4 regions of the Kitasatospora sp. NPDC048298 genome follow, and region 4 is predicted to be linked to each of the others. Evidence: riboswitches for the same ligand, from Rfam matches in the RefSeq annotation. Region 4 holds a riboswitch; each other region holds the start of a gene.
What was found. A riboswitch is a leader RNA that binds a small molecule or an ion and turns the genes downstream of it on or off. The one in region 4 is predicted to bind cyclic di-AMP.
Positions count from the first base shown of each region.

Region 1: another riboswitch for cyclic di-AMP. It lies ahead of ACGF0D_RS32580 (NlpC/P60 family protein); the one in region 4 lies ahead of ACGF0D_RS10035 (transglycosylase family protein).
Region 2: another riboswitch for cyclic di-AMP. It lies ahead of ACGF0D_RS12280 (transglycosylase family protein); the one in region 4 lies ahead of ACGF0D_RS10035 (transglycosylase family protein).
Region 3: another riboswitch for cyclic di-AMP. It lies ahead of ACGF0D_RS18805 (peptidoglycan DD-metalloendopeptidase family protein); the one in region 4 lies ahead of ACGF0D_RS10035 (transglycosylase family protein).

Region 1 is NZ_JBICYZ010000058.1:18,805-24,264, forward strand. It holds gene ACGF0D_RS32565 (hypothetical protein) at 1-40, shown strand, start outside; gene ACGF0D_RS32570 (NYN domain-containing protein) at 294-1,607, shown strand; gene ACGF0D_RS32575 (NlpC/P60 family protein) at 1,809-2,846, shown strand; cyclic di-AMP (ydaO/yuaA leader) riboswitch at 3,185-3,338, shown strand; gene ACGF0D_RS32580 (NlpC/P60 family protein) at 3,349-4,464, shown strand; gene ACGF0D_RS32585 (NlpC/P60 family protein) at 4,691-5,460, shown strand, end outside.
Region 2 is NZ_JBICYZ010000011.1:164,195-169,654, forward strand. It holds gene ACGF0D_RS12265 (glycoside hydrolase family 13 protein) at 1-60, shown strand, start outside; gene ACGF0D_RS12270 (LacI family DNA-binding transcriptional regulator) at 86-1,105, shown strand; gene ACGF0D_RS12275 (hypothetical protein) at 1,203-1,403, opposite strand; gene ACGF0D_RS12280 (transglycosylase family protein) at 1,647-2,951, opposite strand; cyclic di-AMP (ydaO/yuaA leader) riboswitch at 2,938-3,099, opposite strand; gene ACGF0D_RS12285 (sirohydrochlorin chelatase) at 3,603-4,562, opposite strand; gene ACGF0D_RS12290 (DUF397 domain-containing protein) at 5,121-5,384, shown strand.
Region 3 is NZ_JBICYZ010000023.1:36,982-42,441, forward strand. It holds gene purB (adenylosuccinate lyase) at 1-1,225, shown strand, start outside; gene ACGF0D_RS18800 (MFS transporter) at 1,267-2,808, opposite strand; cyclic di-AMP (ydaO/yuaA leader) riboswitch at 3,162-3,299, shown strand; gene ACGF0D_RS18805 (peptidoglycan DD-metalloendopeptidase family protein) at 3,302-4,297, shown strand; gene ACGF0D_RS18810 (APC family permease) at 4,659-5,460, shown strand, end outside.
Region 4 is NZ_JBICYZ010000009.1:5,807-11,266, forward strand. It holds partial or broken gene ACGF0D_RS10020 (DUF501 domain-containing protein) at 61-600, opposite strand; gene ACGF0D_RS10025 (septum formation initiator family protein) at 572-1,093, opposite strand; gene eno (phosphopyruvate hydratase) at 1,242-2,528, opposite strand; gene ACGF0D_RS10035 (transglycosylase family protein) at 2,869-3,774, opposite strand; cyclic di-AMP (ydaO/yuaA leader) riboswitch at 3,780-3,946, opposite strand; gene ACGF0D_RS10040 (cytochrome P450) at 4,167-5,460, opposite strand, start outside.

The DNA.
Region 1 (5,460 bases), on a different contig from region 4:
GGGTGCCGAAGGGGAGCAGGCCCCCGCCGAGCAGGGCTGACCCCCGCCGCCGCGGCGGGCGGGTGCGCGGAGCACCCGCCCGCGCCGCACGGGACAATACAGAACAAGACGCACGGAGCGTGACGACAGGGGCGGCCGCGGCCGTACCCCGCTGGACCAGGATCGGAGCCGAGGACGTGGTGGACGCAGCGAAGGAGCCCGGCGAAGCCCAGGGGCTTCAGCCCGCTGCGGCCGAGGCCCAGGCCGAGGCGGCCGGGACGGCGGACGACTCCTCCGAGCCCGCGGCGGAGCGCGTGGCCGAGAAGCTCGACCGGCCGCTGCCCGAGGGGGTGCGCCGGCGCGTGGTCGGGCTGGCCTCGGACGCGCTCGGCGGGCTGCCGCCGGCCGAGCTCCCGCAGAGCCTGCGCCAGTACGTCAAGTTCACCCCGGTGCGGCGGGCCAAGTACGCGGCCACGGCGCTGGCGGCGGCGCTGGAGGCGGAGCCGGCCTTCCGGGTACGGATAGCTGAGCGGCTGCGCCTCGGGCAGCCGGACCTGGTGAGGGCGCTGGAGTCCGGCACCGTCCCGAGCGCCGCCGATCCGATGGACGTCGCGGCCGCCGCCTACCTGGTGCGTTCGGCGGGCTGGAGCCGGCTGGTGGCCGAGGCCGGCGAGGAGGCCGAGCGGGCCGGTGCCGAGGACGCGGCCGCGGAGGCGGCCCGGCTGGTGGAGAAGCTGCAGGCCGAGCTGGCCGAGGTGCGGGCCGCCGCCCGGGCGGACCTGGACCGGCAGCGGGCCGAGTCCGACGGTGTCCGCAAGGAGGCCGAGTCGCTGCGCAAGAAGGTGCGGTCGCTGGAGAGCGACACCCGCCGGGCGCAGGCCGAGACCCGCCGGGTGAGCGGTGAGCTGGAGGCCCTGAAGGCGCAGGCCGCGGCCGAGCGCGGCGCTGTCGAGACCGAGGCACGCAGGCTCCGGCACCGGCTCTCCGAACTGGAGACCGCGGCCGAGCAGGGCCGCCGGTCGGCCCGCGAGGGGCGCAGCGTCGAGGACATGCGGCTGCGGCTGCTGCTGGACACCGTGCTGCAGTCGGCCCAGGGTCTGCAGCGGGAGCTGGCGCTGCCGGTCTCCCAGATCCGCCCGGCGGACCTGGTGGAGGCGGTGGTGCCGGGGGCGGCCTCGCCGCACGACGTGGCCCGGCGCGGGCTGGCCGAGGACGATCCGGCGCTGCTGGACCAGCTGCTGGCGATCCCCCAGGTGCACCTGGTGGTGGACGGCTACAACGTGACCAAGACCGGCTATCCGGCGCTGCCGCTGGAGCAGCAGCGGATCCGGCTGCTGGGCGGGCTGGCGATGCTGGCCCAGCGCACCCAGGCGGAGGTCACCTGCGTGTTCGACGGGCAGGACCTGGACGTCCCGGTGATCATGGCGCCACCGCGCGGGGTCCGGGTGCGGTTCAGTCGGACCGGGGAGACGGCCGACGAGCTGATCCGCCGTCTGGTGCGGGCCGAGCCGCAGGGCCGTCCGGTGGTGGTGGTGTCCACCGACCGGGAGGTCGCGGAGGGCGTGCGGAAGGCGGGCGCGCGCCCCGTGGCGTCGGTGCTGCTGTTGAACCGGCTGGCCCGGCCCTGACCTCGGCCGATTCCGGGTGATTCCTGGTCAGGGGTGGTCCCGGGGCTTTGTGAGGGGGCTGTGGAGTCAGTGTGGGGTGGCCGAGTTCATGCCATCGGGGGAGTGGCAAAACGGATAGATCTTCACTAGGGTCTGGCGTCAAACCTATTTTCGGGAATCTCATCCCATCAGGTGAGTCCGCTGGAAGAAGGAGCCGGTCCCTTGGCCTCCCACCGCCGTCCCAAGCAGCCGAGCCGCGCGCGGATCTCCGTGCTCACCGCTGCCGCTGCGACCGCGGTCGCCCTCTCCGCCCAGGTGGCCGCGCACGCCGCGCCGCAGCCGAACAAGGCGGACGTCAAGGCGCAGATCGACCAGCTCCAGGAGGAGCAGGAGCAGGCGGCGGAGAAGTACAACGGCGCCAAGGAGCGGGCCGACCAGCTGCGCAAGCAGGCCGACCAGCTGCAGGACCAGGTGGCCCGCAGCCAGGAGCAGATGACCCAGCTCCAGGGCGGCCTGGCCGAGGTGGCGGGGGATCAGTACCGCTCCGGCGGCATCGACCCGTCCGTCCAGCTGATGCTCTCCTCCGACCCGTCCGGCTACCTGGAGAAGGCCTCGACCGTCCAGCAGGCCAGCACCAGCCAGGCCGAGGCGCTCAAGGGGCTGCTGGAGCAGCAGCGCCGGCTGGACCAGGAGAAGGCCGAGGCGGCCGCCGTGCTCGCCTCGCTGGACACCACCACCAAGGACCTCAACCAGGCCAAGGCGGACGTCAACACCAAGCTGAAGGCCGCCCAGGACCTGCTGAACTCGCTCAGCGCCGCCGACCGCGCCGCGCTGAAGGCCCAGCAGGCGCAGGACGACCGCGCCTCGCGCGGCAGCGAGCGGGTCGACCTCGGCAGCCTGCCGCCGGCCAGCGGCTACGCGGCCGTGGCGATGGCCAAGGCGATGAGCAAGCAGGGCTCGCCGTACGTGTGGGGCGCAACCGGCTCGACCACCTTCGACTGCTCGGGCCTGATGGTCTGGTCGTACGGGCAGGCGGGCGTCTCGCTGCCGCGCACCTCGCAGGAGCAGGGCCACTACGGCACCCGGGTGCCCTCGCTGGACCAGGCCCAGCCCGGCGACCTGGTGATCTACGGCTCCGACATGCACCACGTCGGGATGTACATCGGCAACGGCATGGTGGTCCACGCGCCGCACACCGGTGACGTGGTGAAGGTGATGAAGGCCGACGCGATGCCGATCAACACCATCCGCCGGGTCTGACGGCCCGACACGCCCGCGGGGCTCCTCGGGGGCCTGTGAAAAGCGCCACCCTCGCCGTGGGGGTGGCGTTCGGCTTTCCCGCCCTTTCCTGACCACATGCTGAGAACCGATCAGCCTTGTGTGTGCCTGTGGTCACCATCGGTCATTTTCACAAAAGAACTTGGGTAATCTTCTGTCTTTTTTCTGACAAGGATTTGAACGGATCACGGTTCAGTTACTAGGGTCATGCTCCGAACCACCGCACTGTCGATCGCCCAGCCAGGGTGGCGGCGGTGGTTACCGCCGAGTTCGCGAGGCAGCGGGGCAGGTCGAAGCGACTGCCCGACAGGGGAGCCCAGTATTCGGGGGCGCTGCGGAGCGGAGCCGGGGAACCACGTTCCTCCGGGGTGAATCGGCGCCAGGTCGGCCGGTGGAACGGCCGTGAGGCGTCGTAGGGCATGCTTCCGGCCCGAACCCGTCAGCTCACCCGGTAGGCGGATGTAGGAAGAAGGAGTCCGCCTTCGTGGCGTCCCATCGTCGTCCCAAGCCCGCCGGTCGCGCCCGCGTCTCGATCCTGACGGGTGTCGCCGCGGCGGCCGTCGTCCTCTCCGCGCAGGGTGCCCACGCGGACCCGCAGCCGACCAAGGAACAGGTCAAGGGGCAGGTCGACCAGCTCAACGAGCAGGCCGAGGTCGCGACCGAGAACTACAACGCCGCCCAGGCCAAGCAGCAGGAGCTGGAGAAGCAGGTCTCCGGCCTGCAGGACCAGGTGGCCCGTCAGCAGGCCCAGGTCACCGAGCTCCAGGGCGGCCTCGCCGAGATCGCCGGCGAGCAGTACCGCAACGGGGGCATATCCCCGACCGTCCAGCTGATGTTCTCCTCCAGCCCGGACAACTTCCTCAGCCAGGCCGGCACGCTGAACCAGGCCGGCAGCACCCAGAAGGGTCAGCTGAAGGAGCTCCAGGAGCAGCAGCGCAAGCTCGACCAGGACCGCAACGAGGCCCAGGGCAAGCTCGCCGAGCTGGAGTCGACCACCCAGCAGCTGAAGGCCTCCAAGGACGAGGTCCAGGGCAAGCTGAAGGCGGCCCAGGACCTGCTCAACACCCTGACCGAGCAGGACCGCCAGGCGCTGCGCCAGGCCGAGGAGAAGGCCGCGGCCGACGCCAAGGCCAAGGCCGACGCCGCCCAGGCGCAGCAGCAGCAGGCCGACCGCGCCTCGCGCGACAACAGCCGCGGCAACCTGGCGACCGGCTCGACCGCCGCTCCGGTGAAGGTGGCCGCGGGCAGCTCGCGCGGTGCCGCCGCCCTCTCGTACGCCGCGTCCAAGGTCGGCAGCCCGTACGTCTGGGGCGCCACCGGCCCGGGCTCCTTCGACTGCTCCGGCCTGATGGTCTGGGCGTTCAACCAGGCCGGGGTGTCGCTGCCGCGCACCTCGCAGGCGCAGGCCGGGGCCGGCACCCGGATCGGCTCGGACATCTCCCAGGCCCAGCCCGGCGACCTGCTGATCTTCTACAGCGACGCTCACCACGTCGGCATCTACGCCGGCAACGGCCAGGTGCTGCACGCTCCCAAGCCGGGTGCGTCGGTGCGCTACGAGGCGGTCGGCAACATGCCGCTGGCCTCCATCGTGCGGGTCTGATCCCCGCTCGGACGCCTCCGGGCCCGGCCTTCCCCAGGGAAGGCCGGGCCTGCGGCTTTTCCGGCGGATCGAGCTGATGTCCGATTAGGGGTCGAATATTCGGGTTGGGAGGGGTTTGGACTCGCTTGCCCGGACTCGCTAACGTCTGCCACCGGACTCCCGCTCGACGGCCGCCCGTCCCGGTGCGGCGGCGGGGCCGCGCCGCAGGATTGGAGCCGCTGCCGCCATGCCCGTGCACCGCCGTTCCCAACTGCTCACCCGGGCGCTGGTGCTGACCGCGGCCGCCGCCACCGCGCTGGGCGTGGCCGCCGGAGGCCGCGCCCAGGCCGCGCCGGACAGCCCGGACCCGGGCGACCGTCAGGACGTCAGGACGCAGGTCGAGCAGCTGTACGACGAGGCCGAGCAGGCCTCCGAGAAGGCCAACGCGGCGCAGGAGGCCCAGCGGCGGCTCCAGGGCGAGACCACGATCCTCCAGGGCGAGATCGCCATCGCCCAGGACCAGCTCAACGAGCTGCGCGGCGACCTGGCGACGGTGGCCGGGGCCGAGTACCGCGGCGGCGGGATGGCCCAGACCGCCCAGCTGTTCCTCTCGCCCGACCCGGAGGGCTACCTGGTCCGCGCCCGCACCCTGGGCCAGGCCGCCGCGCGCCAGCAGGAGACCCTGCACGAGCTGGTCACCAGGCAGCGCCGGCTCGACCAGCGCCGCACCGAGGCGGCCGGCAAGCTCGCCGAACTGGACCAGACCCGCCGCACGCTCGCCGACACCAAGCAGCAGATCCAGCAGCGGCTCGCCGGGGCACAGAAGCTGCTGAACGGTCTGGGCGCCGCCGAGCGGGCCCGGATGACGGCCCAGGACGCCCGGGACGCCGAGCAGCGCGCCACCCGGGGCACCGACCGGCTGGACCTCGGCACCGCCCCGCCCGCCTCCGAGCGCGGGGCGGCCGCGCTGGCCGCCGCGGTGCGGATGATCGGCTCCCCGTACGTCTACGGGGCCAC
Region 2 (5,460 bases), on a different contig from region 4:
GTGGTGGACGGCGGCGAGACGGTGCTCGCACCGGACAGCACCGGCTGGTGGGCGGTCTGACGTGGTTGGAATAGGCTCTGGGACCGTGACTACGGCGCGACTCTCAGACATCGCGGCGCAGGCGGGGGTCAGCGAAGCCACCGTCTCCCGCGTGCTCAACGGCAAGGCGAACGTTTCCGCCGCCACCCGGCAGACCGTTCTGGCGGCGCTGGACGTGCTCGGGTACGAGCGGCCGACCCGCCTGCGCCAGCGCAGCGCCGGGCTGATCGGTCTGATCACGCCGGAGCTGAGCAACCCGATCTTCCCGGCGCTGGCCCAGGTGATCGAGCAGGTGCTCAGCCGGCACGGCTACACCCCGGTGCTGTGCACCCAGACGCCGGGCGGGTCCACCGAGGACGAACTGGTGGACATGCTGGTGGACCGGGGAGTGGCGGGCATCGTCTTCGTCTCCGGGCTGCACGCCGACTCCACCGCCGACCACGACCGCTACGCCCGGCTGGCCGGGCGCGGGGTGCCGTTCGTGCTGATCAACGGCTACAGCGAGAAGATCGACGCGCCGTTCATCTCGCCGGACGACCGGGCCGCGATGTGGATGGCTGTCCAGCACCTGGCCGAACTCGGGCACGAGCGGATCGGGTTGGCCGTCGGGCAGCGCCGGTACGTGCCGGTGCTGCGCAAGATCGAGGGCTTCACGGCGGCGATGCGCGAGGTGCTCGGGCACAGCGCGGAATCGGCCGAGAACCTCGTCCACCACACGCTGTTCAGCGTGGAGGGCGGGCACGCGGCGGCCGGCGCGCTGCTCGACAAGGGCTGCACGGCGATCGTCTGCGGGAGCGACATGATGGCGCTCGGGGCGATCCGGGCGGTGCGCCAGCGCGGGCTGTCGGTGCCGCAGGACGTGTCGGTGGTCGGGTTCGACGACTCGCCGCTGATCGCCTTCACGGAGCCGCCGCTGACCACGATCCGCCAGCCGGTCGAGGCGATGGCCACGGCGGCGGTGGACGCGCTGCTGGAGGAGGTCGGCGGAAACGCCGCCCAGCGGGGCGAGTTCATGTTCCAGCCGGAGCTGGTGATGCGCGGGTCCACGGGGGCCTGCGCGCGCTGAATCCCGGCGGCCGCGGCCGACGCGCGGGCCCCGGAGGGCGGTTGCCCTCCGGGGCCCTTCGGCGTGCGCGCGGCCGGTCGTGGCGGCCGTCGGGTGGTCAGCCCTCCTGGGTGGTCGGCCGGTCGGCGGTCAGACGGTGCCCGTCGGCCGCGTCGCCGGTCCGGGTCTCGGTGCGGCGGCCGCGGGCCAGGTAGTCGCGCAGGACCAGTTCGACGGCGTCCTGGGGGTTCTTGGTGCCGGAGAGCATCATCACGTCGATCGCGAGGTTCGCGTCGAGGGTGACGGTGACCTGGGCCATGTGGACTCCTCCTCGGGTGTCCTCGGGTGCAGAGCAGCAGCATGCCCGTTGGAGCGGGGATCCACCACGGGGATACGGCCGGAGGTACGCCGGAACCCCCGGGGGGAGCGACCAGACTCTCCCCGGGGGCGTGGGTGGTCAGCGTTCGGGCGACAGCTGACAGATGATGAAATCTGTTACCTGTTACCTGTTACCTGTTACCTGTCAGCTGAAGCCCGTCGGCTGTCCGACTGCGCGCCGTACTCAGACCCGGCCGGCGAAGTCCGGGGCCCAGTTGGCGATGCTCTGCTCGCGGACGCCCGAGCTCGGGTTGGCGGCCTCGACGTACTTGCCGTTGCCGACGTAGATCGCGACGTGGTAGACGCCGGAGTCCTTGCCGTTGTTGGACCAGAACAGCAGGTCGCCCGGCTGGAGGCTGTCCAGCGAGACGTGGGTGCTGGCGGCGGCCTGGTCCGCGGCGACGCGCGGGACGGAGACGCCCGCAGCGCGCAGCGCGGCCTGGGTCAGGCCGGAGCAGTCCCAGCCGCCGTTGCCGGTGCCGCCGTAGACGTACGCCTGACCGACCTTCGACTCGGCGAAGGCGACCGCGGCGGCCATGCTGCCGGTGGCGGCCGGAGCCTGGGTCTGGGCCTGCGGCGCGGGCTTGGTGGCCGGCTTGGCGGCCGGGGCCGGGGTCTGCGCGGTCGGCTGGGCGTTCACGGCACCGCCGTTCGCGGACTGGCCGGACTTCTGGGAGCGGTCCGACCCGGTGGAGTCCGAGCCGTTCGCACCGCCGAAGGACAGCTGCTGGCCCGGGTAGATGGTGTCCGGGCCCTCGGTCAGGGTGCCGCGGTTGAGCTCGTACAGCCGCTGCCAGCCGCCCTGCACGTTGTGCTGGTCGGCGATCGAGGACAGCCAGTCGCCCTCGACCACGGTGTAGTCGCCGTCCTGGGCCTGCTGCTGACGCTTCTGGACCCAGTCGCCGCGGTTGCCGGAGGCGATGGAGCCCGCGGTGGCCTGCGCGCCGTCCTGGGCGGGCGCGGCGGGCTTCGTGGCGGGGGCCTGGGGCTTCGCGGCCGGAGCGGCCGGCTTGGCGCTCTGGACGGGCGCGGCGGGCTTGGAAGCGGTCGAGCCCGTGGTCGAGCCCGCCGAGGTGTCGACGGCGGCCGGGGTGCCGCCCTTGGTCAGGCCGGCCTTGACGGAGCAGACGGGCCAGGCACCCGGGCCCTGCGAGGCGAGGACCTTCTCGGCGATCGCGATCTGCTGGTCCTTGGTGGCCAGGTCGGCGCGCGCCGCGTAGGCGGTGCCGCCGAAGGCGGACCAGGTGCTGGAGGTGAACTGGAGGCCGCCGTAGAAGCCGTTGCCGGTGTTGATGCTCCAGTTGCCGCCGCTCTCGCACTGGGCGACCTTGTCCCAGGTGGCGACGGAGGCGGCCGAGGCGGTGCCCGAGGTGAGGCAGGGGACGGTGAGGCCGACGCCCGCGACGCCGAGGGCGGCGATCACGCGGCGGGTGCGGCTGGGCAGGCTGGTGCCGTTGGTGGGCAGCATGAAGACGGAGTCCTCTCCCACGCCTGCGAGGTGAGCTGTCGGATTCGGGCTGGAGTTGCCCGGCCGCGCTGGTGGGCGCGGCTTCACCCCTAGCCCTGGACCGTTCCGGAGACCGGTCCGGGGCGACTTACCTGTGGGTCCCCCGCTCCTGCCGTGGTGCGTTTTCGCGCTGCCAGGACATCCGACGGCAGGACTCGGCGTCGCGGATGAACCGGGTTCGTGTGGTCACGAACGGGGAGCACGTTAATCAGACTCAAGTTCAAACTGCAAACCACTGTGATGTGCATCACGGTTTAGTGGGAACTGCCAAAATTGCTGCCACCCATGATCGCAAATGATCGTTTTCGGGCAATGTCGTTGCTGAAGTCGACAACTGGCTCCACCTCAGGGCTGACGTGACGGCGCGTCGAGTCGCGGAGTCGGCGCACCCTGACGGTGGGGGAGTGGTCGCGATTCGAATGCCTGGCCCCGCGCTCCCTATTCCCTTTCAAATACCGCCAGAACGGACATTCCGCGCCATTGTCGTCCGCATCCCGGCGGGAGGGTGGCACGGGAGGGGCGACCCGGGAGTGACGACGCTCGGGCGGTGGGAGTGGGAGGGGTAAAGCGAAGGGCCCGGAACGCAAGCCGTTCCGGGCCCTTCCGAGCGCGCTGAGCGGCGCGCGGAGTCGACTACTGCCCGGCGGGCGCCTCGGCGGCCGCGTGGGCGCCGCGAGCACCCTCCACGACGCCCTCGGCCTCGGCGGCGGCCGCCGCCTCCGCCTCGGCCCGCGCCAGGTCCTCCGGGGACGGCGTGGGCAGCGCGGCCAGGTACGTGGAGGCGATCAGCTGGCCGACCGACGGGTACGACCCCAGCGGCGCGGCCGACGGGCAGCCGGTCTCCTCGGCGGCGGTGGCGAGCAGCTCGGAGTCCGCCTCCGGGCCGATCACCAGCGGGGCCAGCGCCGGGCGCTGCGAGCCGGTCTCCCTGAGGTGGTTGACGGCCGCGGCCACCGAGCCGGGCACGTCGAGCGCGGCGGCGACGACCGGCACGGCCAGTCGGGCGGCCAGCAGCACGCCGGTGATGCCGGCCGCCGCGGCGGCGTCCTCGCCGCCGACGGTGGTCAGCACCACGCCGTCCGCGGCGGTCGCGATGGCGAACAGCCGGGCGCGGTCGGCCCGGGCCAGCCCGGCCTCGGACAGCCGGACGTGCACGGCCTCGGCCAGCAGCGGGTGCGGGCCCAGCGGGTCGGTGACGGGCGCGCCGTACTCGGCGGCGAGCGCGTGAAGCTCGGTCAGGAAGGTGTGCGGGCCGGGCACCAGCGGCACCAGGACGGGCATCGGCAGCCCGGCCTCGGCGGCCAGGGTCAGCAGCTCGGCCACGGTGCGGTCCTCGCCGTCCGCGCCCTCGGTGCCGTCACCCGGGAGGTAGCCGACCGCGGTCTGGACGCCGTTCTGCTCGGTGCGGACGATCGAGAGCAGCTCCTCGACGACCGAGCGGGACTCGGGCCCGGCGGTCGCGGGCACGGCGAGCACCAGGGCCGGGGCGCCGGCCGGGATCTCGGGGCGCTCGGGACGACGGTGGCGCCCCCGCGCACGGGAGCCTGGAGTGCGGACGGGCAGTGGCGCGCCCGGGATGGCTGCGGTGCTCATGCCGGAGATCGTAGGACATCTGCCCGTCAGGCTTGCAGTCGGCTGCCGTGCGGGATTCACGTGAGCGCCGTGCGGACCCGGTGCGTCCTCGGCGTCGGTCCGGGCGCTTTGCCTACAATCCGGACATTCTTCGCCCAATCCCCGCATGGTCGCCCGTGATTGTCTCGACGTGATCCGAGGGGCGGGCGTTGCACCCGGGGCGCGTGAGATGTCTCACAGCATGAGGGTGGTTTGACTGAGGGTCACGGGCATGCGACTCCCGGCATTCGAAGATCAACATTCGGCGGGGAGGTGCTCACGGCCGGTTATCGCAAACTCGGCGATTCCATCGGCTATGTCCGTTTACGTACCGTCAGGAGAAGGGTCCGTGAAGAGTTCGCGCCTGCGGATAAAAGGCCTCGTGCACCTGCAATGTCTCGTGCTGATGCACGTGCACTGCAGCTATCATCGCGTCAAGTGAGGCGTTGTGCCGGACCGGTACGGGGCCGGTCCGTTCGTTTCGGCGGTGCCGGGGGCGCCGCGCTGGACGACAACTCCGGAGCTCTTCGGGAGACTTCTATGCACGACTCGCAGGACACGCACGGTTCGTACGACACCTACAACGGGATGGCCGCCGCCGATCTCCAGGGGGTGGTCTGGCAAAAGAGCCTGCACAGCAACTCCCAGGGCAACTGCGTCGAGTTCGCGGCCCTGCCGGGCGGCGACGTGGCGATGCGCAACTCGCGCTTCCCGGACGGACCGGCCCTCATCTACACCCGGGCCGAGATCGCCGCCCTGCTGCTGGGGGCGAAGGACGGGGAGTTCGACCACCTGGCGGTCTGACCGGCCGCCGTGCTCCACCATCGGGGGGCCGTCGTGGGTGCCGACACCACGACGGCCTTTGTCTTTTCCTTGCTCC
Region 3 (5,460 bases), on a different contig from region 4:
CTCGATCGCCGCCCGTGAGCGGATCACCCGCCACGACGTGAAGGCCCGCATCGAGGAGTTCAGCGAGCTCGCCGGGCACGAGCAGATCCACAAGGGCATGACGTCCCGGGACCTGACCGAGAACGTCGAGCAGCTCCAGATCCGCCAGTCCCTGGAGCACGTGCGGGACCGCACGGTGGCCGTGCTGGTGCGTCTGGCCAAGCTGTCCGCCCAGCACTCCGAGCTGGTCATGGCCGGCCGCTCGCACAACGTGGCCGCGCAGGCCACCACCCTGGGCAAGCGGTTCGCCTCGATCACCGACGAGCTGCTGGTCGCCTTCCGCCGCCTGGAGGAGCTGATCGCCCGCTACCCGCTGCGCGGGATCAAGGGCCCGGTCGGCACCGCCCAGGACATGCTGGACCTCCTCGGTGGGGACACCGAGAAGCTCGCCGAGCTGGAGCGCCGGGTCGCCGGGCACCTCGGCTTCGACCACGTGCTGACCAGCGTCGGCCAGGTCTACCCGCGCTCGCTGGACTTCGAGGTGCTCACCGCCCTCGTCCAGCTGGCCGCCGCGCCGTCCAGCCTGGCCAAGACCATCCGCCTGATGGCCGGCCACGAGCTGGTGACGGAGGGCTTCAAGGAGGGCCAGGTCGGCTCCTCCGCGATGCCCCACAAGATGAACACCCGCTCCTGCGAGCGCGTCAACGGCCTGGCCGTCATCCTGCGCGGCTACGCCTCGATGACCGGCGAGCTGGCCGGCGACCAGTGGAACGAGGGCGACGTCTCCTGCTCGGTGGTGCGCCGGGTCGCGCTGCCGGACGCGTTCTTCGCCTTCGACGGCCTGCTGGAGACCTTCCTGACCGTCCTCGACGAGTTCGGCGCCTTCCCCGCCGTGATCGAGGCCGAGCTGGACCGCTACCTGCCGTTCCTCGCCACCACCAAGGTGCTGATGGGCGCGGTGCGCGCGGGCGTCGGCCGGGAGACCGGGCACGAGGTCATCAAGGAGCACGCCGTCGCCTCCGCGCTGGCGATGCGCGCCGGCGCCCGGGAGAACGAGCTGCTGGACCGGCTGGCCGCCGACGAGCGGATCCCGCTGGACCGGGCCGCCCTGGACGCGCTGCTGGCCGACAAGCTGTCCTTCACCGGCGCGGCCGGCGCCCAGGTCGCCGAGGTCGTCCGCCAGGTGGAGGCCGTCGCGGCCGCCTACCCGGAGGCCGCCAAGTACGCGCCCGCCGACATTCTCTGACGGGTGGCATTCCCTGACGGGAAGCGCCTTCTGACGTAGCGTCAGCCCTTGGGTGAGGGCCCCGCCGCCGGACCGGTGGCGGGGCCCTCGCGCGTCACGGGGACGTGGCCCGGGTCGAGCGGCGGGGCGGTGGGCCCGCACGGCCAGTCGCAGTTCGGCTCGGCCACCGGCTGCTCCTCGGGGGCGAGCACGTTGCCCCGTACGGTCGCGGAGGCGATCAGCCCGCCGGCGACCAGCAGGCCCGCGCAGATCAGCATGGCGGTGTGGAAGGCGGCGTCGACCGAGGAGGGCACCCGGTAGGCGTCGCCGCTCAGCCCGGCCAGCGCCGGCAGGGCGGCCACCGCGAGCAGGCCGGCCGCGCGGGCGGCGGCGTTGTTGACCCCGCTGGCGATGCCCGCGTGGCGGACCTCGACGGCGGCCAGCACGGTCGCCGTCAGCGGTGCGACCAGCAGCGTCATGCCGCAGCCCAGCACCGTGACGGCGGGCAGCACGTCCACCCAGTACGAGGAGTCCGGGCCGATGCGCAGCATCAGCAGCACCCCGGCGGCGCACAGCATCGGGCCGACGGTGAGCGGGATGCGCGGGCCGATCCGCTTGCCGAGGCGCCCGGCACGGGCGGACAGCAGCAGCATCAGCACGGTGATCGGCACCAGGGCGAAGCCCGAGACCAGCGGCGAGAACCCGGACACGATCTGGAGCTGCACCACCAGCAGGAAGAAGACGCCGCTGAACGCCGCGTACACGCACAGGGTGACCAGGTTCACCGCGGTGAACAGCCGGGAGGAGAAGAGGCCGAGCGGCAGCATTGGTTCGGGTGCGCGGCGCTCGACGGCCACGAAGGCGACGCCGAGCGCCACCCCGATCACCCCGCTGACCCAGACGGTGGGGGACAGGCCCTCGCCGGCCGCGGTCAGCGCATAGGTGATCGCGCCGAGGGCGAGGGCGGCGAGCACGGCGCCGAGCACGTCGAAGCGGCCGGAGGCGTCCTTGTCCCGGCTCTCCGGCACCGACCGGGTGGCGACGGCGATCACGGCGGCGGCGAGCGGCAGGTTCAGCAGGAAGATCCAGCGCCAGCCGGGTCCGTCCACCAGCCAGCCGCCGAGGAACGGGCCGACCGCGGCCGACACCCCGCCCAGGCCGGACCAGAGGCCGACCGCCGCCGAGCGGTCGTCAGGGTGGAAGACGGCCTGGAGCATGGCGAGCGAGCCGGGGGTGAGCAGTGCTCCGCCGATGCCCTGGACGGCGCGGGCGGCGATCAGCACGTGGATGTTCGGTGCGGCGGCGCAGGCGGCGGAGGCGATGGCGAACCAGACCACGCCGATCAGGAAGACCTTGCGCCGCCCGTAGCGGTCGCCCAGTGCGCCGCCGAGCAGGATCAGGCCCGCCAGGGTGAGCAGATAGGCGTTCAGGGTCCATTGCAGGGACGCGAGGGAGGCGCCGAGGTCGGCGCCGATCCGGGGCAGGGCGACGTTCACCACGGTGCCGTCGAGCATCGCCATGCTGGAGCCGAGCACCGTCGCCAGTAGTACCCAGCGGCCCTGCGCGGTGCTCAGGCGCAGGGTGCCGGCCTCTGAGGTGGCCACGGGCGAATCCTGCGCTGCCGGGGCGCACGTGACAAGGGTCACCGGTGGGTGTGTTGACGGTGGGCGGGGTGTGAGTAGGCGGCTGCGCAGCGTCGCGGATCTCGGCGCAGGGTCGTGGATCAGTGGCGGGGGGTGAATGGATTGTGTACGGATCGTGGGCTCCGGCCTGCGGAGGGTCACCGGGGGAGGGGGAATGGTTGCGCTTTCAAAGATCGACATTGCTTCACCCGAACGGATGGGTTTTAGTTCAGCGACCGCCCGGCCAGTCCGGACGGATCCGCCGGGTGGAACGCCGAGTCCTGCCGCTGCCCGGTGGTTCGAAACGAACTCTGTACGGCAGGAGCGGGGGACCCACAGGTAAGTCGCCGGACCGGAGTTCGCGCCTCAGGGCGCGGGCGTCCAGGACCGGCTAGGGGTGAAGCCGCGCATGCGGCCGGGCAACTCCAGCCCGAACCCGACAGCTCACCTCGCAGGCGTCGGAGAGGAAACTTCCATGCCTGCTCAGGCTCGTCGTATCGCCCTGCCCCGCGCCGCCCGCATCGGCATCGCCACCGCCGTCACCGGTGTCTCCTTCGCCCTCCCGCTCGTCACCGCGATGAGTGCCCAGGCCCACACCGCTCCGGCCGCGCCGGTCGCGCAGGCCGCCGCCTCCGCCGGCGCCGAGTCGGCCGCTCCGGCCGCTGCTCCGGCCACCGCTCCGGCCGCCCGGGCCGCGCAGGAGAGCTACCGCGTCGTCAGCGGTGACACCCTGTCCAAGATCGCCGAGGTCAAGAACGTCGAGGGCGGCTGGCACGCGCTGTACGAGCGGAACCGCTCGGTCGTCGGTGCCAACCCGAACCTGATCTTCGCCGGCCAGCAGCTCGCGCTGCCGGGCCACGCCGTCGCGCCGTCGGCCGACTCCGCTCCGGCGAAGCCCGCCGCCCCGGCCGCCCCGGCCGCTCCCGCGACCCAGGCCGCCAAGGCGCAGGACCAGGTTCAGGTGCGGACCGAGGTCGCCAAGCCGTCCGCGCAGCTGCAGACCCAGCTGCAGGTCGCCACCCCGGCCCAGGCCGTGACCGCCACTCCGGTCGCCGCCGCCACCTCCGGCTTCGTCGCCCCGCTGGCCAACCCGAGGCTCGGCACCGCCTACGGCGTGGCCGGCTCGATGTGGGCCTCCGGCCACCACACCGGCCAGGACTTCGTCGCCTCCACCGGCACCCCGCTGCGCGCCATCGCCAACGGTGTCGTGGTCAAGGCCGGCAACGGCGGCGCCTACGGCAACGAGGTCGAGATCAAGCTCGCCGACGGCCACTACGCCGAGTACGCGCACCTCTCCTCGATCGGTGTGAGGATCGGTCAGGCCGTCACCGTCGGCCAGCAGATCGGCCTCTCCGGCGCCACCGGCAACGTGACCGGCCCGCACCTGCACTTCGAGATCCGCAACGGCTCGGAGTACGGCTCGGACATCAACCCGGTCGCCTACCTGCGCGCGCACGGCGTCGCGCTCTGACCCACGGCTGAACTCCGAGGGTTTCCGGAACCACCGTCGCTGCGGGGCGAAACGATCCTCCGGGATGGTCATGTCGGGTGACCGCTCGACCGGGTGATCGCCGCACGGCGGACATGGGCGCGGGACACGCCCAGGCCGGCCCGGCCGTACGAGGACTCCTCGTGCGGCCGGGCCGGCCACTGCCGTTTCCGCGCCGCCCGGCTGTTCCCGGGTTCGTTCGGACGGGTCGAACGCGGCGTCAACTCCGGTGTCACGGAGGGGTTCGGGAGCATCGCCGGGTGGCCGCGGCACGTCATGCTGGCGGACGGTCAGCGCCCGGTCGGTCCGGCCGGGCGGGCGGGTCCGGAGGCGAGGAGGGCGGATGGCGGTCCGGAGTGGGGGCGTGGCGGGGAGGACGGCCGGCCGGGAGCGACCCGGGGAGGACGGGGTCGACCGGCTGAAGGCCGATTCGGTCGGCCTGGTCGGCGTGGTGTTCATGGCGCTCGCCACCGCCGCCCCGATCACCGCGATGACCGGCAACCTGCCGATCATCGTCGGGCAGGGCAACGGCGTCGGCGCGCCCGCCGCGTACGTCGTGGCGACCGTGGTGCTGACGGTGTTCTCGGTCGGCTACGTGGCGATGGCCCGGCACATCACCGCGGCCGGCGCGTTCTACGGCTACGTCTCGCACGGGCTGGGCCGGGTGGTCGGGATGGCCTCGGGGCTGCTCGCGGTGCTCGCGTACGTCGTCACCGAGGCCTCGGCCCTCGGCTTCTTCGCGTACTCGCTGCGCGGGCTGGTCCGTTCGCAGCTGGGGGTGGAGCTGGGCTGGGGCTGGTACGCGCTGTCCGGGGCGGCGGTGATCGGGGTGATGGCCTGGTTCGACCTGCACCTGACGGCCAAGGTGCTCGGGGTCGCGCTGGTGCTGGAGATCGGGGTGCTGAGTGCGGTCTCGTTCGCCGTGCTGTTCTCCGGCGGCGGCCCGGACGGGATCGTGCTCGCGGCCGTGAACCCGCTGAACGCGCTGAGGGGGGTGGGGAGTTCGGCGGCCGCGGCGGGGCTCGGCCTGTTCTTCGCGTTCTGGTCCTGGGTGGGGTTCGAGTCCACCGCGATGTACGGCGAGGAGTCCCGCGACCCGAAGCGGGTGGTGCCGCGGGCGACGCTGGTGTCGGTGATCGGGGTCG
Region 4 (5,460 bases):
CTGCTTGGCGGCGATCACCGCGTCGTGGTCCTGCCCCTTGGCGCGGTTGCGGGCGACCCGCTCACCGGCGGCCTCGACCTCGGCCGGGGAGACGCACGGGCCCTTGGCCCACCAGTCCTCCAGCATGCCGATCGCCTCGTCGCCGAGCGGGTTGACGCCCTCGCCGGCCGCCAGCGAGTGGCCGACCAGCACGTGCAGGCACTTCACCCGGTCCGGCATGCCGCCGGCGCTCGGGAAGCCCTCCAGCACCTCGATCGCGTCACGCCGGGCGATGTAGTCCTCGTGCGCCTTCTGGTAGGCGGCGGCCAGCTCCGGGTCCTCGGCGAGCCGGGCGCTCTGGTCCTTCATCACGCCCTCCGCCTCCAGGGTGCCGATCAGCGAGGCGGCCTTGGGGCAGGTCAGGTAGTAGAGCGTCGGGAACGGCGTGCCGTCCGGCAGACGGGGGGCCGTCTCCACGACGTCGGGGTTGCCGCAGGGGCAGCGGTGCGCCACGCCGCGCAGGCCGCGCGGCACCCGGCCGAGCTGGGCGGCGATGGCCGCGACGTCGGCGTCGGAGACGGTGGGGTGGTTCTCAGTGGTCATGGGGGGAGGTGTCTCCAACGGGGGACGGTGGGAGGGGAAGGGGGGTGGCGGGGGCCGCCGCGGCGGTGTCGGCGGCGTCCACCGAGTCCCAGATGCTGGCGTACCAGGGTTTGGCGGCCATCGCCTGGCCGGTGGCGCTTCCGGGGGCCGCGTTCCGGGCGGACGCCGCACCGGCCGCGGACGAGGAGGGCTGGGCGGAACCCTGGCCGGCCGGGTCCACCGCGATGTACGGGGTCTCCCCCGGCACCGCGTAGTGCAGCCGGGCGCGGGCCTGCGCCTTGACGTACTCCGGGTCCTGCCAGCGGGCCCGCTCCCGGCGCAGCTGCTCGACCTGCTGGCGCGCGTGGTCGGCCTTCGCCCGCTGGGCGGAGATCTCGGCGCGCTGGGAGATGAACTGCCGCGTCGGGTAGGCGAGGATCGCCACCAGGGAGCAGAGCACCAGGACGAGGACGGTCGCCCGGCTCGTGAACCGGGGCCGGGCCGCCAAGCCCGGGATCCTCCAGCCAGCCATCTCCCGTATCCCCTCCTGGTCGCGACGGTGCCCCGCCGTCCACCCTACGGGGTGAACGGCGGGGCACCGGTCAGGCGTGCGCTACCGGGAGCACTCGGCCCCCGTGCCCGGAGCGCTCAGCCCCGGGCTCGCCGTACCGATCCGCTGGTCACTCGGCGGAGCGGAAGCGCGGGAAGGCGCCGCGGCCGGCGTACTCGGCGGCGTCGTCGAGGATCTCCTCGATGCGCAGCAGCTGGTTGTACTTGGCGACGCGCTCGGAGCGGGCCGGGGCACCGGTCTTGATCTGGCCGCAGTTGGTGGCGACGGCCAGGTCGGCGATGGTGACGTCCTCGGTCTCGCCGGAGCGGTGCGACATCATGCAGCGGTAGCCGTTGCGCTGGGCCAGCTCGACGGCGTCCAGGGTCTCGGTCAGCGAACCGATCTGGTTCACCTTCACCAGCAGCGCGTTGGCGGTGCCGGTCTCGATGCCGCGGGCCAGGCGGGCCGGGTTGGTGACGAACAGGTCGTCGCCGACCAGCTGGACCTTGTCGCCCAGCTTCTCGGTCATGGCCTTCCAGCCGTCCCAGTCCGACTCGTCCAGCGGGTCCTCGATGGAGACCAGCGGGTAGGCGGCGACCAGCTCGGCGTAGTACTCGATGAGCTCGGCGGCGGTGAGCTCCTTGCCCTCGAAGTGGTAGGCGCCGTCCTCGTAGAACTCGGAGGAGGCGACGTCCAGGGCCAGCGCGACGTCACGGCCGGGCACGTAGCCGGCCTTCTGGATGGCCTCGACGATGAGGTCCAGGGCCTCGCGGTTGGAGTCCAGGTTCGGGGCGAAGCCGCCCTCGTCGCCCAGACCGGTGGACAGGCCGCGCTCCTTCAGCACGCCCTTGAGCGTGTGGTAGACCTCGACGCCCCAGCGGACGGCCTCGGAGAAGGACTCCGCGCCGATCGGGGCGATCATGAACTCCTGGATGTCGACGTTGGAGTCGGCGTGCGACCCACCGTTGAGGATGTTCATCATCGGGACGGGCAGGACGTGCGCGTTCGGGCCGCCCAGGTAGCGGAACAGCGGCAGGTCGCTGGCCTCGGAGGCGGCGTGCGCGACGGCCAGCGAGACGCCCAGGATGGCGTTGGCGCCGAGCGAGGACTTGTCCGGGGTGGCGTCCAGGTCCAGCATGGCCTGGTCGATCAGGCGCTGCTCGGTGGCGTCGTAGCCGACCAGCTCCGGGCCGATCTGCTCGATGACGGCCAGGACGGCCTTCTCGACGCCCTTGCCGAAGTAGCGGTTCTTGTCGCCGTCGCGCAGCTCCAGCGCCTCGAAGGCACCGGTGGAGGCACCCGACGGGACGGCGGCACGACCCGTGCTGCCGTCGTCGAGGCCGACCTCGACCTCGACCGTGGGGTTGCCGCGCGAGTCGAGGATCTCACGGGCTACGACGACATCGATGGACGGCACGAGGCATCTCCTTGCGGAAGCAGGGTCCGGTCTGACGGTGGGTGCTGTCAGCAGGACGATTGCGGAGTCGTTACGACCAGAGCCTAACCGCCCGGGCTCCCGGGGCCACGTCCGCCTCGGTCCCGTCTCAGCGTGTGGCCCCACTACCCACCGGTAGTTCACCTGCTTGTCCCAGCTTGTCCCACCGGAGCGGGCGAATGCGGACGAAGGGGACCGGTAGGACCGGTCCCCTTCGGACGGCGGGCGGAGCGACACCGGCGTCGGGTCACGACGGGGGTGACGACGGCGTCGGGTGACGGCCGGGGTGACGACGGCGTCAGGTGACGGCCGGTGCGACGGCTCAGCCGAGGTGCAGCACCTGGCCGGGCATGATCAGGTTCGGGTCGCCGCCGACGGTGGCGTGGTTCTGGTCGTACAGCGCGTGCCAGCCGCCGGACACGCCCTGGGCGGCGGCGATGGTCGACAGGGTGTCCCCGGCGCGGACGGTGTAGTCGTGGCCGGCGGCCTGCGGGGCCTGCTGGGCGGCGAGCAGAGCGTACTGCGGCTGGGCGGCGGCCTGGCCGGCGTACTGCTGGTAGACGCTCTGGTGGCTGGTCCAGTACCAGGCGCCGTTGTTCTGGTACCAGAACACCTTGGCGTCGGCGTCCCAGCCGGCCTTGCCGGAGAAGCCCGGGGTCTGCGGCTGCGCCTGCTGCTGCGGGGCGGCCTGCTGGACCGGCTGCGCGGCGGGCTTCTGGACCGGCTTCTGGGCGGCGGGCTGCTGCGCGGCCGGCTTCTCGGCCGGCTTGGCGGCGGGCTTCGGGGTCTGCTGCTTGGGGGCGGACTGCGGCTTGGCGTCCGAGGAGGTGTCGACCACGGCCGCGGCGCCGCCCTTGGCCAGACCCGCCTTCTGGGAGCAGACCGGCCAGGCGCCCGGCCCCTGCGAGGCCAGCACCTTCTCGGCGACCGAGATCTGCTGGGCCTTGCTGGCCTGGTTGGCCTGCGACGCGTAGGCGGTGCCGCCGTACGCCTTCCAGGTGCTGGAGGTGAACTGGAGGCCGCCGTAGAAGCCGTTGCCGGTGTTGATGCCCCAGTTGCCGCCGCTCTCGCACTGGGCGACGGCGTCCCAGGTGGAGGCCGGGGCGGCGGAGGCGCCGGTGGCGGTGAGGAGCGGCATCGCGAGTCCGACGCCGGCCACACCGGCGACGGCGATGGCCTTCTCGGCCTGGGTGCGACGACGGTGACGGCCAGTTCCAACGAACAGCATGAAGAGGTCCCTCTCCGCACGCCTGCGAGGTGAGCTGTCGGGTTCGGACCGGGAGGTGGCCCGGCCGCCGTGCGCGGAAACGATTCCGCTCGGGCGGCTTCACCCCAAGCCGTGGGAGACGGCAACAAACCTGGTTCCCCCGCCCCTGCCCAGGGTCTGGTCGGTTTCCCGGGCGCGGCGGGCAGGATTCGGCGTTCCGCGCACGAGGTCCGCAGCTGCGAACTCCAGGGAGAGTAGACAGATCATCAGGACAATCACAAGCTCATATCGTCGACATCACACGACAATTACGGCCCGTGTTCGATCGCCTACCAACGGCGGTGTTATGTCCGGATTGATGGGTGTTCACACCCCCGTCGGCGGGCGATCGGCGACGTCCAGTCAGCGTGATCTCAGCAGGTCGGAGGCGTTTGAGAGGCCTGCGAAGGGGTGTACGGAGGGGTATGCGGAGAGCGGCCCTCCGGACTGAATTCCACCGGTAGTTCGCGCAGCCCACGCATGATCAGGCCACCGCGCCAGCGCAGGGCGTCCGGGCTTTCCGCGAGCCGCAGATCGGGCAGCCGGGAAAGCAGCGAGGCCAGCGCCGCACGCCCCTCCAACCGGGCGAGCGGAGCGCCGATGCAGTAGTGGATGCCGTGCCCGAAGCCCAGGTGGGGATTGTCCGCACGGGCCAGGTCCAGGGTGTTCTCGGCGGCGAACCGGGCCGGGTCGCGGTCCGCCGCGGCCAGCACCACCAGCACCGGGTCGCCGACCGGGATGTCCACCCCGCCGATGGTCAGCGGACGGGTCGCGAACCGCCAGGTCGCCAGCTCCACCGGCCCGTCGTAGCGCAGGAGTTCCTCGATCCCGGTCTCCAGCAGCGCGCTCTCCCCGCGCGCCACCGACTCCTGCAGCAGCCGGCGCTGCTCCGGGTTGCGCAGCAGCGCGTACGTGCCGTTGCCGATCAGGTTCACGGTCGTCTCGAAGCCCGCGAACAGGAGGATGAAGGCCATCGCCGCGGCCTCGTTCTCCGTCAGGTGCTCACCGTGGTCACTGGCCCGGATCAGACCGGAGATCAGGTCGTCCCCGAGGTCCGCGCGCTTGCGGTGGATCAGCTCCAGCAGGTACGCCCGCATCCGCTTCACCGCCCGCCCCACGCCGCCGCGCTGGCCGCCGCCTTGCCCCGGCTTCGTGTGTCGCAGCATCATCCCGGCCCAGTCGCGGAAGTCGTCCTGGTCCTCGGCCGGCACCCCGAGCATGTCGCAGATCGCGTAGATGGGGAGCGGGAAGGCGAACTCGTGGATCAGGTCCGCCGAGCCGCGCTGCGCGAAGCCGTCGATCAGCCGGTCGGTGAGCTGCTGCACCCGCGGCTCGAACTCGGCCACCCGGCGCGGCGTGAACGCCTTCGACACCAGGCGGCGCAGCCGGGTGTGGTCCGGCGGGTCGATGTTCAGCAGGTGGGTCATCAGGTCCGCCTGCCGCTCCCCCGGGATGCCCACCCGGCCGGTGCGGTGCGCCTGCTCGCTGTGGTGCGCCGGGTTCTTCGACAGCCGGCTGTCCGCGAGCGCCTGCCGGGCGTCGGCGTACCTGGTCACCAGCCAGGCCTCCACCCCGCTCGGCAGGGTGGTGCGGTGCACCGGGGCGTGCTCGCGCAGCCAGGCGTAGGCGGGGTACGGGTCGGAGGCGAACTCCCAGGTGAACAGCTGC